Regions from separate parts of the Leeia sp. genome, predicted to be linked through region 1. Evidence: predicted binding sites of a transcription regulator. Region 1 holds the regulator's gene; the other holds the start of a gene.
What was found. The regulator sigma-54, encoded in region 1, starts transcription at its own class of promoters, with help from an activator protein. The targets are predictions, from matches to a motif close to CTGGCACGCTTCATGCTT.
Positions count from the first base shown of each region.

Region 2: the regulator sigma-54 is predicted to act here: its motif matches at 3,414-3,431, upstream of glnA (glutamate--ammonia ligase).

Region 1 is NZ_JAYREC010000007.1:106,916-114,592, forward strand. Features, by position in the region: gene ACE3O2_RS16580 (SIS domain-containing protein) at 1-89, shown strand, start outside; gene ACE3O2_RS16585 (KdsC family phosphatase) at 101-637, shown strand; gene lptC (LPS export ABC transporter periplasmic protein LptC) at 640-1,218, shown strand; gene lptA (lipopolysaccharide transport periplasmic protein LptA) at 1,202-1,768, shown strand; gene lptB (LPS export ABC transporter ATP-binding protein) at 1,809-2,531, shown strand; gene ACE3O2_RS16605 (RNA polymerase factor sigma-54) at 2,541-3,941, shown strand; gene hpf (ribosome hibernation-promoting factor, HPF/YfiA family) at 3,994-4,329, shown strand; gene ACE3O2_RS16615 (PTS sugar transporter subunit IIA) at 4,471-4,923, shown strand; gene hprK (HPr(Ser) kinase/phosphatase) at 4,927-5,871, shown strand; gene rapZ (RNase adapter RapZ) at 5,874-6,752, shown strand; gene ACE3O2_RS16630 (surface-adhesin E family protein) at 6,762-7,382, shown strand; gene ACE3O2_RS16635 (flavin prenyltransferase UbiX) at 7,363-7,677, shown strand, end outside.
Region 2 is NZ_JAYREC010000003.1:428,551-436,227, reverse strand. Features, by position in the region: gene ACE3O2_RS10920 (sterol desaturase family protein) at 1-784, shown strand, start outside; gene ACE3O2_RS10915 (YnfA family protein) at 818-1,153, shown strand; gene mtgA (monofunctional biosynthetic peptidoglycan transglycosylase) at 1,200-1,949, opposite strand; gene aroE (shikimate dehydrogenase) at 1,949-2,785, opposite strand; gene ACE3O2_RS10900 (rhodanese-like domain-containing protein) at 2,788-3,240, opposite strand; gene glnA (glutamate--ammonia ligase) at 3,510-4,919, shown strand; gene ACE3O2_RS10890 (hypothetical protein) at 4,986-5,492, opposite strand; gene ompR (two-component system response regulator OmpR) at 5,681-6,412, shown strand; gene ACE3O2_RS10880 (hypothetical protein) at 6,499-6,936, opposite strand; gene ACE3O2_RS10875 (hypothetical protein) at 7,076-7,438, opposite strand; gene ACE3O2_RS10870 (ATP-binding protein) at 7,637-7,677, shown strand, end outside.

The sequences.
Region 1 (7,677 bases):
AAATCACCAGCTTGCTGGTGCTGGATGAACAACAACAGCTGGTCGGCGCCATACACCTGCACGACCTGCTGAATGCAGGCTTGCTGTGAGCCGGAACACAATGACTGATCTTTCCCCAGAACTGCGTAGCAGAGCCCAGGCCATACGGCTGATGGCATTTGATGTTGATGGCGTGTTGACCGATGGCAAGCTCTATCTGAACGACGCTGGCGAAGAAATGAAAGCCTTCAATACGCTGGACGGGCACGGGCTGAAGATGCTGCAGGCCAGCGGTGTGGCGGTGGCCATCATCACCGGACGTCGCTCGCGTACGGTGGAACTGCGGGCGACGAATCTCGGCATACCGCACGTGTTTCAGGGCGTGGAAGACAAGCGCAGCTGTTTTCTGGCGCTGTTGGCTGAGTTGCAGCTGAGCCCGGCACAGGCCGGTTTCATGGGTGACGATGTAGTGGATTTGCCGCCCATGCGTAGCAGTGGGCTGGCGGTGTCTGTGCCGGCAGCACCGGCGGTGGTGCAGCAGCATGCCCACTGGGTGACCCAGCGGGCGGGTGGCGAGGGCGCGGCGCGGGAACTGTGTGAGCTGATCATGGCCGCGCAAGGTACGCTGGATGCGCAACTGGCGCGGTATCTGGACTGAGCATGCCACAGTTCCTCAAGGGTGCGCCCTGGTTTCTGGTGCTGGTGCTGGCCTTGCTGTCCGGACTGGCTGCCTGGCTCGAACGCGTGGTCAACGCGCCTGCCGCGGCACGAGATGGCAGCAGCCGGCATGACCCAGATTACATCATTGAGCAGTTTGAAGCCCAGCGCTACGGACCCGCCGGCAATCTGGAATACCGCCTTACCGCAGCGCATCTGGAGCACTATCCGGATACCGACAGCAGCGAGCTGCGCGATGCGCGCCTGGTGCAGATGCTGCCGAATCAGCCACAGCTGGTGATTGTGGCCAGCCGGGCGACGCTGGACCGGAGCCAGAAGCGGGTCATCTTCAATGAAGGTGTGATCATTACCCAGGCCGCCTGGCAAAAGCAGCTTCCCATTACCCTGACCACACGCAACCTGACGGTATGGACAGACCGCAAGCTGGCACAGACGGAAGCACCGCTGCAGCTGGTGCAGGGCAGCAGCAGGGTGGATGCCGTAGGGATGGTGATGGATCAGCAGGCGCGCAAGATCACCTTGAAACATCATGTGAGGGCAAATTATGTACAAGCGAAGTAAGGGGTGGCTGGCGTCCGCCTGTGGCCTGATGTTGCTGTCGCTATGGGCGCACGCCGAGACGGCTGACCGGGACAAACCCATCAATATCCAGGCAGATACCGTGACGCTGGACATGAACAAGGGTACCCGGCAGTTTATTGGCAATGTCCTGATCGTGCAGGGCACCCTGCGGGTGCAGGCCGAGCGGATTGATGTGACCACCAATGATGTGGGCGACATGAAAGCCGTTGGCGTGGGCCGGCCGGTGCAGTTCCGCCAGAAGCAGGACAATGTGGATGAGTATGTGGAAGGGTATGGCGACCGGATGGAGTACGACAGCGCCAAGAACCAGCTGCAACTGCTGGGCAACGCCCGGGTGAAGCGGGGGCTGGATGAGGTGAAAGGGTCCAGCATCTTTTATGACTCGGTCACGCAGCAATATTCCGTCAAAGGCGGCGCCAGTACCACCACCAGCCCTGAAGGGGGCGGCCGGGTCACGGTGACCATTACGCCGAAGCCGCGCCCCGCTGCGCCAGCTGCGACCCCGACGCCCGCTCCGGCACCCCAATGACAGCCGGGCGCAGGGGCCCGCATACTGGTATGATGATTTCATGAGCAAGCTGCGCGCAGAACAATTGCAGAAACGCTACCGCGGACGCACCGTGGTGCATGATGTCAGCCTCTCGGTAGAGAGTGGCGAGGTGGTCGGTCTGCTGGGCCCCAATGGGGCAGGCAAAACCACCAGCTTCTACATGATCATCGGTCTGGTGCCCGCCAATGGCGGGGCGGTGTATCTGGACGACAAGGACATGCGCCACTGGCCGATTCACCGCCGGGCGCGTGCCGGGCTGGGCTATTTGCCGCAGGAGGCTTCCATTTTCCGCCGCATGACGGTGGCGGAAAACGTGCTGTCCATTCTGGAGCTGCACGAGCCCAACGAAAAGAAGCGTATGGCACGGCTGGAAACCCTGCTTGGCGAGCTGCACGTGACCCACTTGCGTGACCAGATGCCACAGAGCCTGTCAGGGGGGGAGCGCCGACGGGTGGAGATCGTGCGGGCACTGGCCAGCAACCCCAAGTTCATCTTGCTGGATGAGCCGTTCAACGGTGTGGACCCGATCGCCGTGGCCGATGTGCAGCGGATGATCGGTTTTCTCAAGGATCGCGGCATTGGCGTGCTGATCACCGACCACAAGGTGCGTGAAACGCTGGATATCTGCGACCGGGCCTATATCATCGCCGAAGGCAAGGTGCTGGCCGATGGTCACCCGGAGCAGCTGGTTGCCAATGAGGCGGTCCGCAAGGTGTATCTGGGTGAAAGCTTCACCCTGTAGCGGGCAGCAATGAAACCGACCCTGCAACTCAAGCTGTCACAACAGCTGACCCTGACACCGCAGCTGCAACAGGCCATCCGCTTGCTGCAGCTCTCCACGCTGGACATGCAGCAGGAGCTCGATCAGTTCATCGAACTCAACCCGATGCTGGAACGGGCTGATGGGCCGGATGATGTTGCGGAGCCTGTGGCGGAAGGCGATTCGGTCGAGCTGAATGACGCCTGGCAAGCCGCAGGCGAGGCACTGGGCGAGCTGAGCTGGGCCGCTGCGGGCAATGGCAGCCCGGACGATGAGGATGAAGAGCGGGACTGGATGCAGCAAACGCCGGAGTCCATCTCCCTGCGCGAGCATCTGCTGGCCCAGCTGGGGGAGATGAAGCTGCCCCAGCGCGATGCAGTATTGGCCAGCCTGATCGTGGAGGCGCTGGATGAGGACGGCTACCTGCTGGGCGGGCTGGAGGAGCTGATCGACCTGGGTCCGGACGAATGGGAGGTCGACGAAGAGGAATGGCGCATCGCGCTGCGCTATGTGCAGCATTGTGAGCCCGCAGGAGTCGCCGCCCGCGCATTGCCTGAATGTCTGCAACTGCAACTGCTGCGTCTGCCGGATTCCGACGTACGGCAGATGGCCCTGACCTTGGTACTTGATCATCTGGACTTGCTAGGTGCGCGAGACTATACCAAACTGAAGAGACGGCTACAGTGCGATGACGACATGCTGCGGCAGGTGCAACAGCTGATCGGCAGCCTGGATCCGAAGCCGGGGCGCCCCTTTTCGACGGAGAAACCACGCTATGTGGTGCCGGATGTGGTGGTGGTCAAGCAAAAAGGTAAATGGGTGGCGCATTTGAATGCCGATGCCGTCCCCAAGCTGAAAGTGAACCAGTTGTACGCCAGTATCCTGACCCAACATCGCGGTGCCGACGGCAAGGGCTTGCAGGAGCAACTGCAGGAGGCGCGCTGGATGGTGAAAAACGTGCAGCAGCGTTTTGCCACCATTCTTCGGGTATCGCGAGCCATCGTTGAGCGGCAGTGGCGTTTCTTCGAGCATGGTGACGTGGGCATGGTCCCCTTGGTGCTGCGCGAGATTGCAGACGAGCTGGACTTGCACGAATCGACTGTCTCCCGTGTCACCAACCAGAAATATTTGCTGTCCCCCCGCGGAATTTTTGAACTCAAGTACTTCTTTGGCAGTCGATTAGAGACAGATACCGGTGGTGCCTGTTCGGCCACAGCCATACGGGCGCTGATCAAGCAATTGATACAAGCGGAGGACCCAGCCAGACCCTTGAGTGATAGTCAGTTGTCGGACATGTTGGCAAATCAGGGGGTAGTGGTTGCTCGCCGCACGGTGGCGAAATACCGTGAAGCGATGCACATTGCACCCGTCAATCTGCGCAAGGCGCTATAGGGCAGAGCCGGTTGAGCGGTGTCTGACCCGAGTTTTCCCCAGGAGGTAAACCATGAATCTGACCATGAGCGGACACCATCTTGAGATCACCCCGGCCATCCGGGAATACATGACCTCCAAGCTGACGCGGGTGACGCGCCACTTTGATCATGTGCTGGACGTGAATGTGATCATGTCGGTGGACAAACTGGTCCAGAAAGTGGAGGCCACGCTCCATGTGCGCGGTAACGACATCTTTGCCGAATCAAGCGACAGTGATCTGTACGCAGCCATTGACGCCCTGATCGACAAGCTGGACCGTCAGGTCCTGAAACACAAGGAAAAGCGGGCTGATCGTCGCCATGATGGCGGTTCGTTGAAGCATCTCCATGGTGAGGCGGCTGAATAAGCGTCGCGCCGAAGCGGTGCAAACAGGAGTACAATGCCACGGCGAGGCAGGGGTTCCCTGCCTCGCCGTTTTGTTTTGCACCGTACCCGAGGGGGATGCCCTCCCGAGGTGGAGCGTGCCGCCCACTGGCGAGCCTAATTCATGAGTTTTTTACACAAGATATTGCGTCCCGGCCATGTTGTGCTGGATCTGGATGTCAGCAGCAAGAAGCGGGTGTTTGAGCAGGTTGGCCTGCTGGCCGAGAATGACTACCAGATTGCCCGCAGCAAGGTGACAGACAGCCTGTTTGACCGGGAAAAACTGGGGTCAACCGGTCTTGGACAAGGTGTGGCCATTCCGCATGGACGGATCAAGGGTCTGAAAGAGGCGGTCGGCATTTTCGTGCGTCTGAAGGCGGCCATCCCGTTCGATGCTCCGGATGGCAAGCCGGTGCAACTGCTGTTTGTGCTGCTGGTGCCGGATCATGCCAGCGAGCTGCATTTGCAGATCCTGGGCGAGCTGGCTGAGCTGTTCTGTAGCCGTGCGCTGCGCGAGCAATTGCTGCAGTCGGCGGACCCGGACCAGGTTTACCGCATGCTCAGTGGACAGGAATGATCCATGCCTCGTATCAGCGTTGCCCAACTGTATGACGACAATCGTGAGAAGCTCGATCTCAGCTGGGTTGCGGGGCGCTCCGCCACCGATAGCAGCCTGTCGAATGACGACGTAGACCGTGCTTCGCTGGCCCTGGTAGGCCACCTGAACTTCATTCACCCCAACCGCATCCAGGTGCTGGGTCTGGCGGAGATGAACTATCTGCGCAGCTTGAACTTTCCCTCGCTGCATGCTTCCATTACCCGCTTGTTTGCCAACCCGATGGCGGCCATGATCGTCGCCAATGGCGAACAGGTACCGCCCATCCTGATCGAATTCTGCGAAAAGCATCAGATCCCGTTGCTGTCCTCCCCGGAGCACAGCCCCTACCTGATGGATGTCTTGCGGGCCTATCTGGCCAAAGCCCTGGCGGTGTCGACGACCCTGCACGGCGTATTCCTGGATGTGCTTGAAGTGGGTGTGCTGATCACCGGTGAATCGGCCATGGGCAAGAGCGAGCTGGCGCTGGATCTGATCAGTCGCGGCCATGGTCTGGTGGCGGATGACATTGTCGAGGTCTACCGGGTGGCGCCGGAGCTGCTGGAAGGGCGCTGCCCGCAGCTGCTCAAGGATTTTCTGGAGGTACGCGGTCTCGGCATCCTCAATATCCGTACCGTGTTTGGTGAAACCGCCATCCGCCCGCGCAAGACCCTCAAGCTGATCATCCATCTGCAAAAAGCCAGCGGTGAAAACCTGGCCGCGCTGGACCGGCTGGAAATGGACGCACAGACGCAGGATGTGCTGGATGTGCCGGTGCGCAAGGTGGTGCTGCCGGTGGCGGCCGGGCGTAACCTGGCGGTACTGGTGGAAACCGCCGTGCGTGCCTATATCCTGCAATTGCGGGGCATTGACAGCACCCGTGAATTCATCGAACGGCAGCAGCGCCTGCTGGAAGCGGGAGGGGAGTAAGCGTGGTCGAGCTGCAGAACAAGGACTTCCAGCTGGTACTGCTGTCTGGACTGTCAGGGTCCGGCAAGAGTGTGGCGCTGGCGGTGCTGGAGGACTCCGGTTACTACTGCATCGACAACCTGCCGGCGCATTTCCTGCCGCAAGTGGCCGAGTTTCTGGCGGCGCAAGGCTACCAGCGCGCCGCGATCAGCATTGATGTCCGCAGTGGCCACAGCGTCTCATCCCTGCCGCAATACTTGCAGGCTTTGCGTATCGGTGGGCTGGATGTGCGCCTGCTGTTTCTCGAGGCGCGCACGGAGACGTTGGTCAAACGCTTTTCGGAAACCCGGCGGCGGCACCCGCTGTCGGAAGGGCAGCGTACCGTGGCCGAGTGCATTGAACTGGAGCGCGAAGAGCTGTCTGATGTGGTGGATTTTGCCCACCACATTGACACCAGTGACATGCAGGCCAATACCTTGCGGGCCTGGATCAAGCTGCTGGTGGGCGTGTCGCGCAGCGAGCAGTTGACGCTGGTCTTCCAGTCCTTTGGCTTCAAACATGGTATTCCGCTGGATGCTGATCTGGTGTTCGATGCCCGCGCCTTGCCCAACCCGCATTACGATCCGCAATTGCGCCCGCTGACCGGCAAGGACCAGCCCGTCGCGGCGTTTCTGCAGGCCGCGCCTGCGGTGCAGACCATGTATGAAGACATCCGGTCGCTGGTCGAGAAATGGCTGCCCGCCTATCGTGAAGAGAATCGCAGCTACCTGACGGTGGCAGTGGGTTGTACCGGTGGTCAGCATCGCTCGGTCTATCTGGTGGAAATGCTGGGGGCCTGGTTCCGTGCCCAGCAGACCGTACTGGTGCGGCATCGGGAGCTGCACGATAGCCGTTTGCTCTAGGGGCCTGTGATGGTTGCCCATGGCTTGGCACGCTGCAAGACCCTGCTTACGGCCATGGTGCTGGCTGGACTGACGACTTCCGCCCAAGCGGCGGACTGGCAGCGGCTGCCGGTGGGGGGCGATACCGCGATACACAGTTTTGATGCCAGCAAGCTGGTGTTCGAGCTGGATGAGGTCAGCTACTGGCGGCGGGTGCAGTTTGCCACACCGGTGGAAACTGCCAAGGGCAGCGTGGTGACCGCCTTGTTTCGCGAGCGTATTCAGTGCAAGGTGCACACCATTCTGCAGCTGAACTGGCTGCTATATGATGGGCAAGGACGCTTGCTGGATCAATTGCCCGCCAGTGAAACCGATCCTCATCCGATTGTGCCGGATTCGATAGGGGATGCCTTTGCCGAGAAGCTGTGTCCGATGCGACCGGTCAGCCCCAACGCGCCGGGTGCCTCGGATGATACGGGGTTGACCGTGGTACCCCGCAAGCCCTTGACCCCGGTGCCTGCACCCAAAGCGCCCCTTGCGCCGAGCAAACCGCAACTGACACCTGCCAAACCGGCAACACCCCCTGCGCCTGCCCCGAATGGGGCCGATAACCTGATTGTGATTCCTGGCAATGGCGAACCCAAACCCTGACCCGCAGCCGCCCTATACCGTTTGTGTTGCGCTGACCGGTGCGTCCGGCATGCCGTATGCACTGCGACTGATTGAATGCCTGGCCGAGCTAAAGGTCCGCCAGTACGTCCTGACCTCACAGGCTGCCCAGGTGGTGCTGCGGCAAGAGCTGCCCGACCTGGCGGTCCCGGGGCGGGCTGCGGAGCTGGCGGACTGGCTGCGACAGCGCTATGCGGTAGATGAGGCCTTGCTGCAGGTCTTCGGGCGGGAGGAGTGGTTTGCCCCGGTGGCCAGTGGCTCCAACCCGGCGGACGCC
Region 2 (7,677 bases), on a different contig from region 1:
TGGCCTCCTGCACCGTGGCTATAACCTGCTGGTTTTTGCGCTGAACATGATCGGCCTCGCTGTGGTGGGATTGGCTCTGGACCGGGTGGAAGCCGCCATGCCCGAACATGGCCTGATCGGACGGCTGTTGCCGGGCTGGACGCCAGGTCATCCCGGCAGCTGGCAGAATGTGCTGTGGGCCACCTTGCTGTATACCGCGGTGTACGACTTTTTCCACTACTGGGCGCACCGGGCGCAGCATGAGTTTGCCCCGCTCTGGGTGTTGCACCGGGTACATCACAATGATAACAATATGGATGCCTCTACCTCGGTCCGGCATAGTCTGGGCGCGGGGGTGGTGGGTATGGTACTGGCCCACTTCCCCACCTACCTGATCTTGGGCGGCGGCATGCTGCCTTACTTTGGGGCCATTATCCTGTTCTGGGTCTGGTTTTTCTTTACTCATGCGCAACTGCGCTGGTCGATGGGCTGGCTGACCGCCGTATTGGTGGGGCCACAGATGCATCGCATCCATCATGGCCGCTCGGTGGCGTACCACAACCGGAACTATGCCCAGTTCTTCCCCTTCTATGACTGGCTGTTCGGTACCTTGCGCATGCCTGAGCAGGATGAATGGCCGGAGACGGGGGTGGATGGCGATGATCAGCCGCGCTGGGCCTGGCAGCAGGTCTTCTTGCCGTGGCTGCATCCGGTTACCCCTGCCGCATTGCCCGAGCCTGTTGCCCCGGCGGTAGAGGTGGCTGACGACTCAGATCCGGCAGCACCCACCATGGCAGGCCGGTAGGTTGCGGCGGCCATTCCGGACGGGTTGTGCGGCATGGTTTTGCTGAAAGCCGCAGCCCTGTTTGCCGTAACGGCCCTGGCAGAGGTGGTAGGCTGCTATTTGCCGTGGCTGGTGTTACGGCAGGGGCGGAGCATCTGGTTACTGTTACCGGCGGCGCTCTCGCTGTCGCTGTTCGCCTGGCTACTGACCTGGCACCCGACGGCAGCGGGGCGGACCTATGCGCCGTATGGCGGCATGTACATCATGGTGGCGTTGCTGTGGTTACGCTGGGTGGAGCAAGTACCATTAACGCGGTGGGACTGGCTGGGGGCAGGCATTGCCCTGCTGGGCATGGCGGTGATTGTGCTGCAACCGGCGACGGCTCGCTGAGCCCGTGCACTGCGGTGGCGTCGCATCGACGCACACCGCAGGCCGCTTAATCGGGGAGCTCGGATGATCCCATGCGCCGCAGGATGATGCCGGTCTTGCGCAGCAGCTTGCGGTCGCGCCGGTTTTTGTCAAAGTAACGCGGGTTGGGAACCATGGCCGCCAGTTTGGCGGCCTGGCCTGCACTCAGGCTGCTGGCGCTGCGGCCATAGTAGTGCCTGGCGGCGGCCTCCGCTCCAAACACCCCTTCCCCCCACTCGATGCTGTTCAGGTAGATCTCGAAGATCCGTTCCTTGCTCATCATCTGTTCCAACATCACGGTGATCAAGGCTTCTTCCGCCTTGCGCCAAGGGGTGCGCTTGGAGGACAGGAACAGGTTCTTCGCCAGCTGCTGGCTGATGGTGGAGCCGCCCGCCACGATCTTGCCTTGCTTGAGGTTTTTCTGGAAGGCCAGCTTGATGCCTTCAATGTCGAAGCCATTATGGTCGGCAAACTTGGCGTCTTCCGAGGCAATCAGCGCGGCTTTCAGGTTGCGGGAGATTTTCTCGTAAGGAACCCATTCATGCTGCAGCTCGGCGTTGGGGTTGTCTTCACGGATCTCGGCTAGCTGCTCGCGCATGAAGGCAGTATTGTCCGGATTGTGGTCTACCCACCACCAGATGTGCAGAAAAATCCACAGGTTGTACACGATGGCCAGCAGAAAGCCCCACCACAGGATACGCTTCGTCCAGAACCAGAAGCCACGTTTGCGGGGCGGGGTGGCGGGGGGCAAGGGCGCGGTATTGAGCGTCTGTTCCATCAGTTCATCCACAGAGGGGTGGGTCGCAGCAGGCTGCGGACCGGTGCCGTATCAGGCCGTACGCCCCGCCACAGCAGAAAGGCTTCAGCCGCCTGTTCCAGCAGCATGCCGAGGCCATCGGCAATACGGCTGGCCCCCAGACTGCGCGCTTGTTGCAGAAAGGCGGTCGGGGTGTCAGCGTACATCATGTCATAGGCCAGTGCATCCGGGGCAAACAGCCCGGCTGGCAAGGGCAGGGTTTCTGCGCCCAGACTGCTGGACGAGGCATTGATGACCACATCAAAACGCTGACCATCGAGATCTGGATAGCCACATCCCTCAACGGCGGGCTGATTCAGCAATCGGGCCAGCTGCACCGCTTTGTCGGCAGTACGGTTGGCAATCCACAGTGCAGAGGGCTGGGCCTGCCATAGCGGGAGCAGGGCGCCCCGAGCAGCACCACCTGCGCCGAGCAGCAACACGCGTTTGCCACTGAGCGGACAGGCCAGGTTGTGTTGCAGGTCATGCACCAGGCCGACACCATCGGTGTTGTCCCCCAGCACCTGCACGCCGTCGAAACGCAAGGTGTTGACGGCGCCTGCTAGCTCAGCACGGGCTGTCAGCGTGCCGTGCTGGCGGGCGTAGTCAAATGCTTCCAGCTTGAACGGTACGGTGACATTCAGACCACGCCCGTCTTGCTGGCGGAAGGTGTCAACCGTCACCACAAAGCCATCCAGCGGGGCAAGCAGGGCCTCGTAGTGGAGTGCCTGCTGTTCGGCCGCTGCAAAGGCAGCGTGAATGCGCGGCGATTTGCTGTGGGCAATCGGATTGCCGATTACCGCGTAGCGGTCCATCATGCTTACCCCTGCATCCATGGTAGTTTGCGGGCCTTCCAGCCGGAGACGTTCCCCCGGTGACCGTTGCCGTCCTTGTCGCCCTCGAAGCCTTCCAGCACGTTGTAGCTGGCGCTGTAGCCAGCCTGCTGGGCTTGCGCGGCGGCATCATGTGAGCGGGCGCCGGTGCGGCACAGAAACAGCACCACTGATTCGGGATCGACCTGAGCCTTCAGCTGGGCCAGAAAGTTGGGGTTGGGCTGCATGCCCGGCCAGGTTTTGAATTCGATTTCGATGGCACCCGGCACGCGGCCGACCAACGCCCATTCGGCGGCAGAGCGGACATCGACCAGTTTGATGTGGGGATTGTGTTGCAGCAGGGCATGGGCTTCGTCCGGCTGCAGGGCGCCTGCATAAGGCAGGCCCAGCTGTGCGCCGCGCGATTTGGCGCGCAACAGGATGTCGTTGGCTTCGCTCATCGGTCAGTCATCCTTGAGTCATCAAACAGGCGCACATTATCGCATGAGTGCCAGATGGCAGCAGCCGACTTGCATGGCGCACCATGGTTGTGCATTTTCAAGAGGGTTGCACTATCATGGTGCGGTTCGTGGAGGTTGTGCTGGCTGGAACGCACCCGGATGGTGAAAAAAGGCTGGCATGCTTCATGCTACATAGTCTGCCGTTACCCGGCGCCCTGAAAAAAGGCGCATGAGGCATTCAACCAAAAGACATCCATCAGGAGACTGCAATGGCCATCGCCGATGTACTGAAGCTGATCAAGGAAAACGACGTCAAATTCGTCGACCTGCGTTTTACCGATACCAAGGGTAAAGAACAGCACGTGACCGTGCCGTCCCACGTGGTGGACGACGAGTGGTTCGAGCGCGGACACGCGTTTGATGGTTCTTCGATTGGTGGCTGGAAGGGCATTCAGGCTTCCGACATGCTGCTGCTGCCGGACCCGAATACCGCCAAGCTGGACCCGTTCTTCGACGAACCGACCGTGTTCCTGACCTGCGACGTGATCGAACCGGCCGACGGCAAGGGTTATGACCGTGACCCGCGCTCCATCGCCAAGCGTGCTGAAGCCTACCTGAAGGCCTCCGGCATTGGTGATACCGCCTACTTTGGCCCGGAACCTGAATTCTTCATTTTCGACAGCGTGCGCTGGAACGTGGACATGTCCGGCTGCTTTGTCGAGATCGAATCGGAAGAGGCCTCCTGGTCTTCTGCCAAGAAGTACGAGGGTGGCAATATGGGCCACCGTCCGGGCGTGAAGGGCGGCTACTTCCCGGTACCGCCGGTGGATGCCCTGCACGACATCCGTGCGCAAATGGTGCTGATTCTGGAAGAGCTGGGCATTCCGGTGGAAGTGTTCCACCATGAAGTGGCCAACGCCGGTCAGTGCGAAATCGGCACCAAGTTCTCCACCCTGGTGGAACGTGCCGACTGGACTCAGGTACTGAAGTACGTGGTGCACAACGTGGCGCACCAGTACGGCAAGACGGCCACCTTCATGCCGAAGCCGATCGTGGGTGACAATGGTTCGGGCATGCACGTGCACCAGTCCATCTGGAAGGATGGCAAGAACCTGTTTGCCGGTAATGGCTACGCCGGTCTGTCCGAGATGGCCCTGTACTACATCGGCGGTATCATCAAGCACGCTAAGGCCCTGAATGCCATCACCAACCCGGGTACCAACTCCTACAAGCGCCTGGTGCCGCATTACGAAGCACCGGTGAAGCTGGCTTACTCGGCCAAGAACCGTTCGGCCTCCATCCGTATTCCGCACGTGGCTTCCGACAAGGCGCGCCGTATCGAGACCCGCTTCCCGGATCCGCTGGCCAACCCGTACCTGTGCTTTGCCGCACTGATGATGGCGGGTCTGGACGGTATCCAGAACAAGATTCACCCGGGCGATCCGGCAGACAAGAACCTGTACGACCTGCCGCCGGAAGAAGACAAGCTGATCCCGACCGTGTGCGCCAGCCTGGAAGAAGCACTGGCCGCGCTGGATGCTGACCGCGAGTTCCTGACCCGTGGCGGTGTGTTCAGCAACGACTTCATCGACGCTTACATTGAGCTGAAGATGGAAGAAGTGAACAAGACCCGGATGACCACCCACCCGGTGGAATTCCAGATGTACTACAGCCTGTAAGTACGCGGTTACAGGATGACAAAACGCCCCGGTTTGCGCCGGGGCGTTTTGTTTGCTGCCGACGGCTCAGCCTTTGCCTTTGCCGCCGTGCCCTCCCCCATCACGACCCCCGCGGTCGGAGCCACCGCCATCGCGCCCGCGCCGGCCACCGCCCTCGCGGCCTCGTTGTCCTTCTGCATCCGCTTCTGTCTTTTGTGCTTCCTTTGCTTTGCGGGCTTCGCGCAGGGCCTTGCGGGCCGGCAGGTTATCCAGCGCCGGGGTTTCCGGTTGCGGCTGCAGGCTCTCTGGCTGGGGTTTGCCGGGTTTGCTCCCCGGTGACTTGCCGTCAAGCAGCTGGCCACGGGCTTTTTCAATGGTGGCCGCCTGCCGTGCCCAGCGTTCCCGTAGCCGCGCGGCGGCCTCAGGAGTGATGTCGCCGTTTTCCAGCGCTTGCTGCAGGCGCTTCTCGCGCAGTTGCCAGCGCTCAGCCAGCTTGGGCGGCAGATTGCTGCCCTGATCCGGCGTTTCTGCATGCGCCGTGCTGCCAAGAGAGGCAAGCAATAGCAGCATGGCAAGCAAGGGGTGGGCGCGCATGATCAGGCTCGGGTGCAAGGCGGAAAACGGGATGAAGGCAGTATGATGCAGGAGTGTATCTGCATTGTGTCGCGCTGTGGGAACCGTGTAAAAAGCTGTAACCTGACCGCTGTTTACCACAGGCTTTTTACGCTTGTGGTGCAACAGGGGCTTGGCAGAACGCAGCCGGCTCCCCTACAGTACAAGGCATGACAAGCCCATCCCGACGCCTGCTGCTGATTGATGACGATGCCCGCATTCGCGAGCTGTTGACCCGCTACCTCACCGAGCAGGGCTTTGACGTTGACGTCTATGCAGACGCCAGCCAGCTGGAAAAACGGCTGCAGCAGCGACGCCCGCATCTGTTGATCCTGGACTTGATGTTACCGGGTGAAGATGGTTTGTCGGTGTGCCGCAAGATTCGTGCGCGCAACGACAATTTGCCCATCATCATGTTGACCGCCCGTGGTGACGACGTGGACCGCATCATCGGACTGGAGATGGGGGCGGATGACTACCTGCCCAAACCGTTCAATCCGCGAGAATTGCTGGCACGCATCCAGGCGGTGCTGCGGCGTCAGGGGGAGGTGCCCGCGCTGGCGGCGGCGCTGGATCCGGAAGAGGTCTATGTCTTTGCCGATTACCGGCTGGATGCGGGGCAACGCAAGCTGTTTCGTGGCGAGGTTGAAGTCCCCTTGTCGCAGGCTGAGTTTAGCCTGCTCAAGGTGTTGGCCATGCATCCGCGTCACCCGCTGTCGCGTGAGCGCTTGCTGGAGTTGTCGCGTGGCCGGGAATTTGAAGCGTTTGATCGCAGTGTCGATGTGCAGATATCACGCTTGCGCAAACTGATTGAGGCCGACCCGTCGCAGCCGGGCTTTATCCAGACCGTGTGGGGCTTCGGCTATGTGTTTGTTCCAGATGGTGCGACTACCACACCTTGAAGGCGGCTGCCCTTCGATGTACAGACGGGCTTGAATGCCCCAGCCCCCGGCTGCTTGCACAGCCGGGGGCTGGGATAAGGCTGTGCTTAGCCGCCTTTGCCTTTGCCGCCTTTGTCCCCGCCTCGGCCACCGTGCTCACCATCCTTGTGCTCACCGCGGCCCTGATGTTCACCCTCCTGACCCTCACCTTGGTGCTGGCTACGCTTGGCATCCCGCTTCTCATGCTGAATGTCATGTTTCAATTCATTAAGGCGATGTTCCAGTCGGGCACGCTCCTGCCCGGTGAGGGTGCCGTCAGCACGCAGCTCGGCTTCCCGTTTCTTGATACGGTCCAGCTCGGCTTTCAGGCGATCCGCCTCGCCTTGGGTCAGGTTGCCGCTTTGCAGGCCGCGCTCAATTTGCGATTGCAATTGTTGTTCACGTTGCTCCAGGGTCTTGGGCGCCTCATTTTGTGTCGGGGTGTCTTCGGCCCGAGCCACGCCAACAGCCAGCAGCAGGGTTAACATCAGCAGAGAGATTTTCATGATTTTAAACTCCATGATCAGGTGATGACGTCGTTAGTGTGAACCCGGGCTGTAAGTGCTTTGTGTCCGCCAGGGGGGCGCTTTGTAAAAAGGCGTACCGCTGGCGGTTCTGGGTTACAGGTATTTACAGATGCTGGGCTCAGCGGCGGCGGCCGCCGTGGCGATCACGATCCTGCGCATCATGCTTCTGCCCATGAATGTCGCGGGAGGCTTTGTTCAGATCGCGCTGCAAATCCGCACGCTCGCGGGCGGTCAACTCGCCATCCGCACGATAGCGGGCCTCTTCCCGTTTGATGTGCCGCTGCTCGCGGGCCAGACGGGCGGTTTCGTGCCAGGTCAGTTCGCCACTTTTCACACCCTGTTCAATGCGCTCACGCTGCTCTTGCTGGCGGTCATTGATGGACGTGGGGTGATCGGTCTGCGGTGCGGGTTCACGCTCGGCATGGGCCAGCAGCGAGGTGAGCGAGAGGGTGAGGGCACTCATCAACAGAATGTGTTTCATGTGCAGCTCCTGTGTGGTCTTAAGGGTGATATGGCGTTTGCCATGGACCGCAGTCTGCGGTCCGCGTGTAAGCCAGTTGTGTCTGGGCGGGTACGGGCTGTAAAAAAGCGAGCGGCCACATGGCTTGCGTTACAGCGATTTACAACTGAGGCGTGTGGCAGATCGGCAAAGCGGGCGGCTTGGTCGTATCATGCAGACATGACACGCCTGAACCTGCAGCGCTGGATGCCGCGCACCCT